2 linked regions of the Variovorax paradoxus genome follow. The protein of the gene in region 1 interacts with the protein of each later gene in a pairwise test. Links are inferred from orthologs where the notes say so. Each region holds a gene or a part of one and is shown in the gene's direction. Other genes may lie near its edges.

Evidence for each region.
Region 2: the proteins of ftsZ (region 1) and QHG62_RS02225 interact in binary tests that used the Escherichia coli proteins (3 or more experiments, as listed by UniProt). The link is inferred for Variovorax paradoxus from one-to-one orthologs.

Annotation. Positions count from the first base shown.
Region 1 is NZ_CP123990.1:4,762,094-4,767,253, forward strand. The notes cover bases 835-3,770. They hold ftsZ (cell division protein FtsZ), read left to right. Parts: upstream 835-1,661; coding sequence 1,662-2,879; downstream 2,880-3,770. Other genes in these bases: ftsA (cell division protein FtsA), read left to right, coding at 835-1,491; lpxC (UDP-3-O-acyl-N-acetylglucosamine deacetylase), read left to right, coding at 3,083-3,770. Outside these bases: QHG62_RS22885 (cell division protein FtsQ/DivIB), read left to right, coding at 1-238; more of ftsA, read left to right, coding at 262-834; more of lpxC, read left to right, coding at 3,771-4,006; QHG62_RS22905 (hypothetical protein), read left to right, coding at 4,040-4,216; crossover junction endodeoxyribonuclease RuvC, read right to left, coding at 4,244-4,792; QHG62_RS22915 (phosphatidate cytidylyltransferase), read right to left, coding at 4,796-5,160. UniProt on the Escherichia coli protein: Essential cell division protein that forms a contractile ring structure (Z ring) at the future cell division site. The regulation of the ring assembly controls the timing and the location of cell division.
Region 2 is NZ_CP123990.1:474,500-479,502, forward strand. Bases 1,397-4,175 are described here. They hold QHG62_RS02225 (rod shape-determining protein), read left to right. Parts: upstream 1,397-2,153; coding sequence 2,154-3,197; downstream 3,198-4,175. Other genes in these bases: gatA (Asp-tRNA(Asn)/Glu-tRNA(Gln) amidotransferase subunit GatA), read right to left, coding at 1,397-1,641; gatC (Asp-tRNA(Asn)/Glu-tRNA(Gln) amidotransferase subunit GatC), read right to left, coding at 1,638-1,937; mreC (rod shape-determining protein MreC), read left to right, coding at 3,281-4,175. Outside these bases: Asp-tRNA(Asn)/Glu-tRNA(Gln) amidotransferase subunit GatB, read right to left, coding at 1-116; more of gatA, read right to left, coding at 118-1,396; more of mreC, read left to right, coding at 4,176-4,246; rod shape-determining protein MreD, read left to right, coding at 4,243-4,764; mrdA (penicillin-binding protein 2), read left to right, coding at 4,834-5,003. UniProt on the Escherichia coli protein: Forms membrane-associated dynamic filaments that are essential for cell shape determination. Acts by regulating cell wall synthesis and cell elongation, and thus cell shape.

The DNA of each region.
Region 1 (5,160 bases):
GGGCAGCTGGAAGGTGGTGCTCAACAGCGGCGCCGAAATCGAGCTTGGCCGCGGCCAGCCCGAAGAAGTGGCCGCCCGCGCACAACGTTTCCTGAAGACCGTGACGCAGGTCGCGGGCCAATACCACCGCACCGCGGCGGACGTCGAAGGGGCCGATCTGCGCCACAACGATGCCTATGCGTTGCGCCTTCGTGGCGTCACCACGGTCGTTACCGACCCGAAGACCAAGAAGAAGTAAATAGCGAATACCGAGGACATTCAATGCCCAAAGAATACAAAGACCTGGTTGTCGGACTCGACATCGGCACCGCCAAGGTGATGGTGGTGGTGGCCGAGGTGCTGCCCGGCGGTGAACTCAAGCTGGCCGGACTCGGCATTGCACCGAGCAACGGCCTGAAGCGCGGCGTGGTTGTGAACATCGACGCCACCGTTCAAAGCATCCAGCAGGCCTTGAAGGAGGCCGAGCTGATGGCCGACTGCAAGATCAGCCGCGTCTACACGGGCATTACCGGCAGCCACATCCGCGGCATCAATTCGAGCGGCATGGTGGCGGTGAAGGACAAGGAAGTGACGCCGGCCGATGTGGCCCGCGTGGTGGAAACCGCGCGCGCCATCAACATCTCGAGCGACCAGCGCCTGTTGCTGGTGGAGCCGCAGGAGTTCGTGATCGACGGCCAGGACGTGAAGGAGCCGATCGGCATGAGCGGCATGCGGCTCGAAGCCAAGGTGCATATCGTGACCGGCGCACAGAGCGCGGCCGAGAACATCATCAAGTGCGTGCGCCGCTGCGGCCTGGAGGTCGACCAGCTGATGCTCAACCCGCTCGCCTCGAGCCAGGCGGTGCTGACCGAGGACGAGCGCGAGCTCGGCGTGGTGCTGGTGGACATCGGCGCGGGCACGACCGACGTGGCGATCTTCACCAACGGCGCAATCCGCCACACGGCCGTGATTCCGATTGCGGGCGACCTCATTACCAGCGACATCGCCATGGCGCTGCGCACACCCACCAAGGACGCCGAAGACATCAAGGTGGAGAACGGCTATGCCAAGCAACTGCTGGCCGACCCCGACACGCAGGTGGAAGTGCCCGGCCTTGGTGATCGCGGCCCGCGCATGCTGAGCAAGCAGGCGCTGGCCGGTGTGATCGAGCCGCGCATCGAAGAGATCTTTTCGCTCGTGCAGCAGGTGGTGCGCGAGTCGGGCTATGAAGAGGTGCTGTCTTCGGGCGTGGTGCTCACGGGCGGCAGCGCGGTGATGCCCGGCATGGTCGAGCTGGGGGAAGACATCTTCCTGAAGCCCGTGCGGCGCGGCATTCCGAAATATTCGAGCGCGCTGTCCGACATGGTCGCACAGCCGCGCGCCGCCACTGTGATGGGTTTGCTCGAAGAAGCGCGCTTCGCACGCATGCGCGGCTTCAAGGTCGCGCAGAAGAACGGATCCGTAAAGACTGCGTTCGGACGTTTCAAGGACTTCATCGTGGGGAACTTCTGACCATGAATCACTCCCCACTCTGGCTCGCACGCGGCGGCCCCCCATTGCATTTCAACGAGCGATGGCGGCGCACAGGTCCACCGCCGCGACGACGGCTACGTTGAACTCGTCAAGACACCAGAAAAATTCATTGATACACAACGGCAACTGCAAAATTCAAGGAGTTAGAAATGACCATCGAAATGATCGAAGTCGAAGAATTCAACCAAGGCACTCAGATCAAGGTGATCGGAGTGGGCGGCGGTGGCGGCAATGCCGTCGCGCACATGATGGAGCGTGGCGTGCAGGGCGTGCAGTTCGTCTGCGCCAACACCGACGCGCAGGCGCTCCAGCGCAGCAATGCCCACAAGAACATCCAGCTGGGCACCAGCGGCCTGGGCGCGGGCAGCAAGCCCGACAAGGGTCGTGAAGCGGCCGAGCTCGCGGTGGACGACATCCGTGCGGCCATCGACGGCGCGCACATGCTGTTCATCACCGCCGGCATGGGCGGCGGCACCGGCACCGGCGCGGCTCCCGTGATCGCACGCGTGGCGAAGGAAATGGGCATCCTCACCGTGGGTGTGGTGACCAAGCCCTTCGACTGGGAGGGCGGCCGCCGCATGACCAACGCCGACGCCGGCCTGGCCGAGCTCGAGGCGAATGTCGATTCGCTGATCGTGGTGCTCAACGAGAAGCTGCTCGACGTGCTGGGCGAGGACATCACCCAGGACGAAGCATTCGCGCATGCCAACGACGTGCTGAAGAACGCCGTGGGCGGCATCTCGGAAATCATCAACGAGTACGGCGGCGTGAACGTCGACTTCGAAGACGTGCGCACCGTGATGGGTGAGCCCGGCAAGGCCATGATGGGCACGGCCGCCGCTGCCGGCCCCGACCGCGCGCGCATCGCCGCCGAACAGGCCGTGGCTTGCCCGCTGCTCGAAGGCATCGACCTCTCGGGCGCCAAGGGCGTGCTGGTGCTGGTGACCGCATCGAAGGGTTCGCTGAAGCTGAACGAATCGAAGCTCGCGATGAACACCATCCGCGCCTACGCTTCGCCCGATGCGCACGTGATCTACGGCGCTGCCTACGACGAAAGCCTGGGCGACGAGATGCGCGTGACCGTGGTGGCCACCGGCCTCTCGCGCGCCGACGCACGCCGCCAGGCACCGACGCTCGAAGTGATTCGTACCGGCACCGACAACATCCCGTTCAACGTGCCAACGCTCGGCACGGGCCATGCGGGCCATGGCGGCCACGGCGTGAGCCAGCCCAACTATGACGGCATGGCGGTTCCCAGCGTGTGGCGTACCAACCGCACGATGGCCGCTGCCAAGGTGGACGCACTGTCGTCGGGCGGCATGGACGACTTCGAGATTCCCGCATTCCTGCGCCGTCAAGCTGACTGAGGCCGGGCCACCGAACGCAGAGGGCACGAAGGTTCGTAAGGGGCACGGGGAAGAACTGAAAGGGACTTCCGCCGGCTCTACGCGCTGCGTTCGCTTCGTGCCCCTTGCGTCCATCGTGGGCGCTTGAAATAGAACCTATGTCTATCGGTGCCATAGCGAGGGGCATAGGCAGCCATGCCCGTCGCGCGCCTAAAATTGCGGGCGTGCTGCAACAAAGAACCCTCAAGTCGATCAGCCGCGCCGTGGGCGTGGGGCTTCACAGCGGACAACGCGTGGAGCTCACGCTGCGCCCGGCGCCGGCGGACACGGGCATCGTGTTCCGGCGCGTCGACCTGCCCGAGCCGGTCGACATCCGCATGACCGCTGAAGCGGTAACCGACACGCGGCTGGCTTCCACGGTTTCGACCGGCGGGGCCAAGGTGCAGACCGTCGAGCATTTGATGTCTGCCTGTGCAGGCCTGGGCATCGACAACCTCTACATCGACATCACGGCCGACGAAGTGCCGATCCTCGACGGATCGGCCTCGTCGTTCGTGTTCCTGCTTCAAAGCGCAGGCATCGAACTGCAGAAGGCGCCGCGCCGCTTCATTCGTGTGACCCGCAAGGTCGAGGTGCGCGAGGGCGAGGGCGCCAACGAGAAATGGGCGAGCCTGGAGCCGTACCACGGCTACAAGCTGAGCTTCGAGATCGACTTCGACCACCGCGTGGTCAATTCCACCGGCCAGCGCGTGGAGTTCGACCTGGGTTCCGACTCTTACAGCCGCGACATTGCGCGCGCCCGAACCTTCGGCTTTACCAAAGAGGTCGAATACATGCGCAGCAAGGGCCTGGCGCTTGGCGGCGGGCTCGACAACGCCATCGTGATGGACGACACCAAGGTGCTCAATGCCGGCGGATTGCGCTACGACGACGAGTTCGTGAAGCACAAGATCCTCGACGCCATGGGCGACCTGTACATCATCGGCAAGCCGCTGTTGGCCGCTTACACCGCGTTCCGCTCGGGCCATGCGCTCAACAACAAGTTGCTGCGCGAACTGCTGGCCAACAGCGACGCCTACGAGGTTGTGACCTTCGAAGACGAAAAGCGCGCACCGCGCGGTTTCGGCGAAGTGGCGCGGGCCTGGTAGCGGGCTCTTCTTTCTTCTTCTCACCTCCAGGCAATGCTCGTCTTCCGCTGGGCCATTCTGCTGCTGTTGCTGGTGGCGGGCGTGTCCTTCGCGTTCTATGCCGGAACGGGGCAGGCCAGGTACCGGCGGTTCGGCTGGATCGTGCTCAAGTGGACGCTGCTTGCCGCCTTCGGCTTCTTTGCGGTGCTGATCGCCGAACGGGTGGCCTAGCAGCAGGCTGGGCCTGAAACGGCACTGCTACCTCGAGCGCCCTTGCCGGTAAGTGCCGGCATGCGTTTTCGACAGATCGGCCGCCTCGGCCAACCGCGCCATCGAGCGGCCCACCTGCGCATGGGTGATGGCAATGCCGAGCGCGTCGGCCGCGTCTGCGCCGGGCAAGCCGGGCAGGTCGAGCAGGCGCTTCACCATTTCCTGCACTTGCGCCTTGGCGGCCTGGCCGTGGCCGGCGACGGCTTTCTTCATCTGCAGCGCGGTGTATTCGGCCACCGTGAGCTTGCTGTTGACCAGCGAGGTTACGCAAGCGCCGCGCGCCTGGCCCAGCAGGAGCGTCGACTGCGGATTGACGTTGACGAAAATGATTTCGACCGCCGAAGCATCGGGCTGGTAGCGCTCTGCGATTTCGGCAATGCCGTCGAACAGCACCTTGAGGCGGGCCGGCAGGTTGCCGCTGCCCAGGTGCCGTGTGCTGATGGTGCCGCTTGCCACGTAGCGCAGCGCGTGGCCGTCCGCGTCCACCACGCCGAAGCCGGTGGTGAGAAGGCCGGGGTCGATGCCGAGAATGCGCATGTGTCAGACGTTGAAGTACCAGCGGATCGAATGAAAGAAGATGGGCGCCGCAAAACACAGTGCGTCCACACGGTCGAGCAGGCCGTTGGCACCAGTCACGCCGACACCCTTCTTGCCCCAGTTGGGAATGCCGCGGTCGCGCTTGAGCGCCTTCATCACCAGGTGGCCCATGGAGCCTGCAATGCAGGCGATGAACGACACCGCAAGCGCCTGGCCGAACTTGAAGGGCGTGATGAACGAGAACAACGCGCCTACCAAGCTGGCTACCACGATGCCTATGCCCCAACTGGTCCAGTTGAAGCTGCGGCTGACGTTGGGCGCAAAGGGTTTGCGTTGCGTGCGGCGCGAGATCACATGCTGCACCAGCA
Region 2 (5,003 bases), 4.3 Mb from region 1 along the record:
GCGGTCGACAGCTGGGCATGCGTCTCGAAGCCGATGATGACTTCATAGCCGCGCACCAGCGGGCCGGTCGGGCGGCCTTGTTGTTGTGCTTCGAAGGTGTTCACGGTCTCGCTCATTTCAGAAGCCCTCCGGCGTGCGCATGTGCCAGTCGGTGGCTTGTTGGAAACGATGGGCTGCGCCGAGCAGCTTCGCTTCGCCGAAGTAGTTGCCGATCAGTTGCAGGCCCACGGGCATCGGCTTGCCGATGCCCTGCTTCGAGCCTTGCATGCCGCTGTCATCGAAGCCTGCGGGCACGCTCATGCCGGGCAGGCCGGCCAGCGAGGCGGGCAGCGTGAAGATGTCGGCCAGGTAGTCGGCCACCGGGTCGTCGCCGTGTTCGCCAATTTTCCAGGCGGTGGTCGGCGCGGCGGGGCCGGCAATCACGTCGCACTGCTTGAAGGCCTGCTGGAAGTCGTCGGCGATCATGCGGCGCACCTTTTGCGCCTGCAGGTAGTAGGCGTCGTAGTAGCCGTGCGAGAGCACGTAGGTGCCGATCATGATGCGGCGCTTGACCTCGTCGCCGAAGCCTTCGGCGCGCGTGCGCTCGTACATGTCGCCCAGGTCCTTGTACTGCTTGGCGCGGTGGCCGAACTTCACGCCGTCGAAGCGGCTCAGATTGCTCGACGCCTCGGCCGCGGCCAGGATGTAGTACACGGGAATCGACAGTTCGGTGCGCGGCAGGCTCACTTCGACGCGCTTGGCGCCGAGCTTTTCGTACTGCGCCAGCGCTGCATCGACGGCGGCGCGCACGCCCGGCGCCACGCCTTCGCCGAAGAACTCCTTCGGTATGCCGATGCGCAGACCCTCGAGCGAGTCGTTCAGCGAGCGGCTGAAGTCTTCGGCGGGCTTGTCGAGCGAGGTCGAGTCGCGGTCCAGGTCGGGGCCGCAGAAGGCCGACAGCAGCAGCGCGCAGTCTTCGGCCGAGCGGGCCATGGGGCCGGCCTGGTCGAGGCTCGATGCGAACGCCACCATGCCGTAGCGCGAGGCGCGGCCGTAGGTCGGCTTGATGCCGGTAATGCCGCAGAACGAGGCCGGCTGGCGGATCGAGCCGCCGGTGTCGGTGCCGGTGGCCGCGGGGGCCAGGCGGGCCGCCACGGCCGCCGCACTGGCGCCCGACGAGCCGCCCGGAATGCGCTCACGGTTCCAGGGGTTTTGCACCGGCACGGCCTTGTCGTGGCCCACGGCGGGCACGGCCACGTTCTCGTTGGCCGATCCCATCGCAAATTCGTCGCAGCTCAGCTTGCCGAGCGTGACCGCGCCGGCTTCGGCCAGGCGGCGAACCACGGTGGCATCGAAGGGCGAGCGGTAGCCGGCGAGCATCTTCGAGCCCGCGGTGGTGGCGAAATCGGTGGTAACGAAGATGTCCTTGTGCGCAATGGGCACGCCGGCCAGTGCCGGGGCATTGCCGGTGGCGAGCTGCGCGTCGGCCGCGCGGGCCTGGACCAGCGTGACCTCCTCGTTCACGTCCACGAAGGTGCCGAGCGATTCGTGGGTCTTCATGCGGCCCAGGAAAACCTGGGAGGCCTCGACCGCCGAAACCTTGCGGTCGGCCAGGGCCTTGGCCAGCTCGACCACGCCCATTTGATGCAATTCGCCGCTCATTCGATCACCTTGGGCACGAGGAAAAGGCCGGCTTCGACGGCCGGGGCGCTCTTCTGGTTGGCTTCGCGGTTGTCGGTTTCGCTCACCACGTCTTCGCGCAAGCGCAGCGTGATGTCCTCGATGGCTGCCACCGGGTGGGCCAGCGGCTCGACGCCTGCGGTGTCGACCGAACGCATACGTTCGACTAAATCAAAAAAGCCGTTAATCTGGCTGAGCATGCGCTCGCTTTCGTCGGAAGCAAGCTGCAGCCTCGCCAGCGAGGCGATGCGTGCAATATCTGAAGCGGAAAGTGACATGGGTCGAAATGGCTGGAAAACCGGAAGTATTCGCACGCCGGAGAGGGTGCTGACACGGGATTCAGAGGGGGATTCAGGTATTATCCCGCCTTTGCCGCAACCCCCGCGAACGCGCCGGCTTTTGCGCCAAAAACGATCAATTCACCCCGTCAAACGACCAAAAAACAGAGAGCGACGACTTGCCGACGCGCAGGCGTGCTCCAGAGGATTCCGCACATGTTTGGAGCTTTCCGTCGGTACTTTTCCACCGACCTCGCGATCGACCTCGGCACCGCCAACACCCTGATCTTTGCCCGCAACAAGGGCATCGTGCTGGACGAACCCTCGGTCGTCGCCATCCGCCATGAAGGCGGCCCCCACGGCAAGAAGGTGATCCAGGCCGTCGGCCGCGAAGCCAAGGCCATGCTGGGCAAGGTGCCCGGCAACATCGAGGCAATCCGCCCGATGAAGGACGGCGTGATTGCCGACTTCGTGATCACCGAGCAGATGATCAAGCAGTTCATCAAGATGGTGCACCCGCGCACGCTGCTCACGCCGAGCCCGCGCATCATCATCTGCGTGCCCTGCGGTTCCACCCAGGTCGAGCGCCGCGCCATCAAGGACGCGGCCGAAGCCGCCGGCGCCACGTCGGTGTACCTCATCGAAGAACCCATGGCCGCAGCCATCGGCGCGGGCCTGCCGGTCAGCGAGGCTTCGGGCTCCATGGTGGTGGACATCGGCGGCGGCACCACCGAAGTGGGCGTCATCAGCCTGGGCGGCATGGTCTACAAGGGCTCCGTGCGCGTGGGCGGCGACCGCTTCGACGAAGCCATCATCAACTACATCCGCCGCAACTACGGCATGCTGATCGGCGAGCCGACGGCCGAAGTCATCAAGAAGAACATCGGCTCGGCCTTCCCCGGCTCCGAAGTCAAGGAAATGGAAGTCAAGGGCCGCAACCTTTCCGAAGGCGTGCCGCGCAGCTTCACCATCAGCAGCAACGAAGTGCTGGAAGCCCTGACCGACCCCCTCAACAACATCGTCTCGGCCGTGAAGAACGCGCTGGAGCAAACGCCGCCCGAGCTGGGCGCCGACATTGCAGAGCGCGGCATGATGCTGACCGGCGGCGGCGCACTGCTGCGCGACCTCGACCGCCTGCTGGCCGAGGAAACCGGCCTGCCGGTGCTGGTGGCCGAAGACCCGCTGACCTGCGTGGTGCGCGGCTGCGGCATTGCCCTCGAGCGCATGGATCGCTTGGGAAGCATCTTCACGAGCGAGTGAATGCACCACTGCCATCATCGGCCGGCCCTGCTTGTGCAGGCCGGCCTTTTTGCCATCTGACGTTGCACAGCCAGGCCTGAACCATGCCCTTGGGCACGCTCGATCGCACAGCCCCGCCCCTGTTCAACCAGGGGCAGTCGGCCCTGAGCAAGTTGATTTTCTTCGGTGCGCTGGCGCTCTTCCTGATGGTGGCCGATGCGCGCTTTCACCTCGTGCAGCCCATACGCGCGGCGGTCGGCGCGGTTCTGTATCCGGTGCAATGGCTGGCGCTCAAGCCGGTGCAGTTGGTGATGGGCGGCAGCCGCTACTTCGAAGACCTGCAAAAGGCCCAGCGCAACGAAGAAGAAGCCCGCAAGGCCCTCATGCTGCAGGCCGAACGTGCAAGCCAGGCCGACACGCTCGCGCAGGACAACGCGCGCCTGCGCGCATTGCTCGAACTGCGGCAGACCACGCAAGCGCCTGGCCGCGCGGCCGAGGTGCTCTACGACGCCGCCGACCCGTACACGCGCAAGATCGTCATCGACCAGGGCCTCACGCATGGCGTGGCAGCCGGTTCGCCGGTGATCGATGCCAACGGGGTGCTCGGCCAGGTGACGCAGGTGCAGCCCTTCACGAGCGAGGTCACGCTGGTCATCGACCGCGATCTTTCCATTCCGGTGCAGAACACCCGCACCGGCGTGCGCAGCGTCGCCTTCGGCGATGCATCGGCGCACGGCTCCGGACTCGAGCTGCGCTTCATGGCCGCCAATGCCGACCTGCAAGAGGGCGACCTGCTTTCCACCAGCGGCGTCGACGGCGTCTATCCGCCGGGCCTGCCGGTTGCGAAGATCGAGCGCATCGAGCGCCGCGCCGATTCGGCCTTCGCGCGCATCTACTGCGTGCCGCTTGCCCGCGTGACTGCCGCGCGCTACGTGCTGGTGCTGTCGCCCACCGGAGCGCCCGCGGCACCGCCAGCGCCGGCCGCCCCTGCGCGCGGCAAGAAGCCCGAGCCCAAGCCGGCGGCAAAAGCAGACAAGGCCGACAAGAAAGCCGCGGAGCGCGCCCGATGATCAAACGCCCCGGCCAACAGCAGCTGCTGCTGCCCGTCAGCCCGCTCTTCATGTGGTCGAGCCTGGTGGTGGCGCTGCTCATCAACATGATCCCGATCGGCCGCGCCGCGTGGATGCCCGACCTGCTCGCGCTGGCCATCGTGTTCTGGGGTGTGCACCAGCCCATGCGCGTGGGCATTGGCGCGGCGTTCGTCTTCGGCCTGTGCATGGATGTGCACCAGGCGTCGATGCTGGGCCAGCATGCGCTGTCCTACACCACGCTGGGCTTCTTCGCGATCACCATCCATCGGCGCCTGCTTTGGTACCCCGTAGCGTCGCAGGCGCTGCAGGTGCTGCCGCTCTTTGCGCTCTCGCAGCTCATCGAAGTCGCCACGCGGATGATCGGCGGCGGCATTTTTCCGGGCTGGTGGGTGTTGGCTTCGCCGGCCATTGAAGCCTTGCTGTGGCCGCTGGCAACGGCGCTGCTGCTGGCGCCCCAGCGCCGCACCCCGGAACCCGACGAGAACCGTCCCCTCTAGCCTATTGCAGTCCGCGCACTTGCCCACGCATTTGCCAACCCGCCTGCACGCGCCTAAGCTCACGCCGCCATGACCGAAATCCGCAATGTTGCCGCCGACCTCGCGCGCTTCAAGCGCCGCGTGATCGTGATCGGCATGGCGGTGCTCTTCGCGTTCGGGCTGCTGGGGACGCGGCTGGTCTACCTGCAGGTGGTGCGGCACGAAGACCTGGCCGAGCAGGCCGAGAGCAATCGCACGGC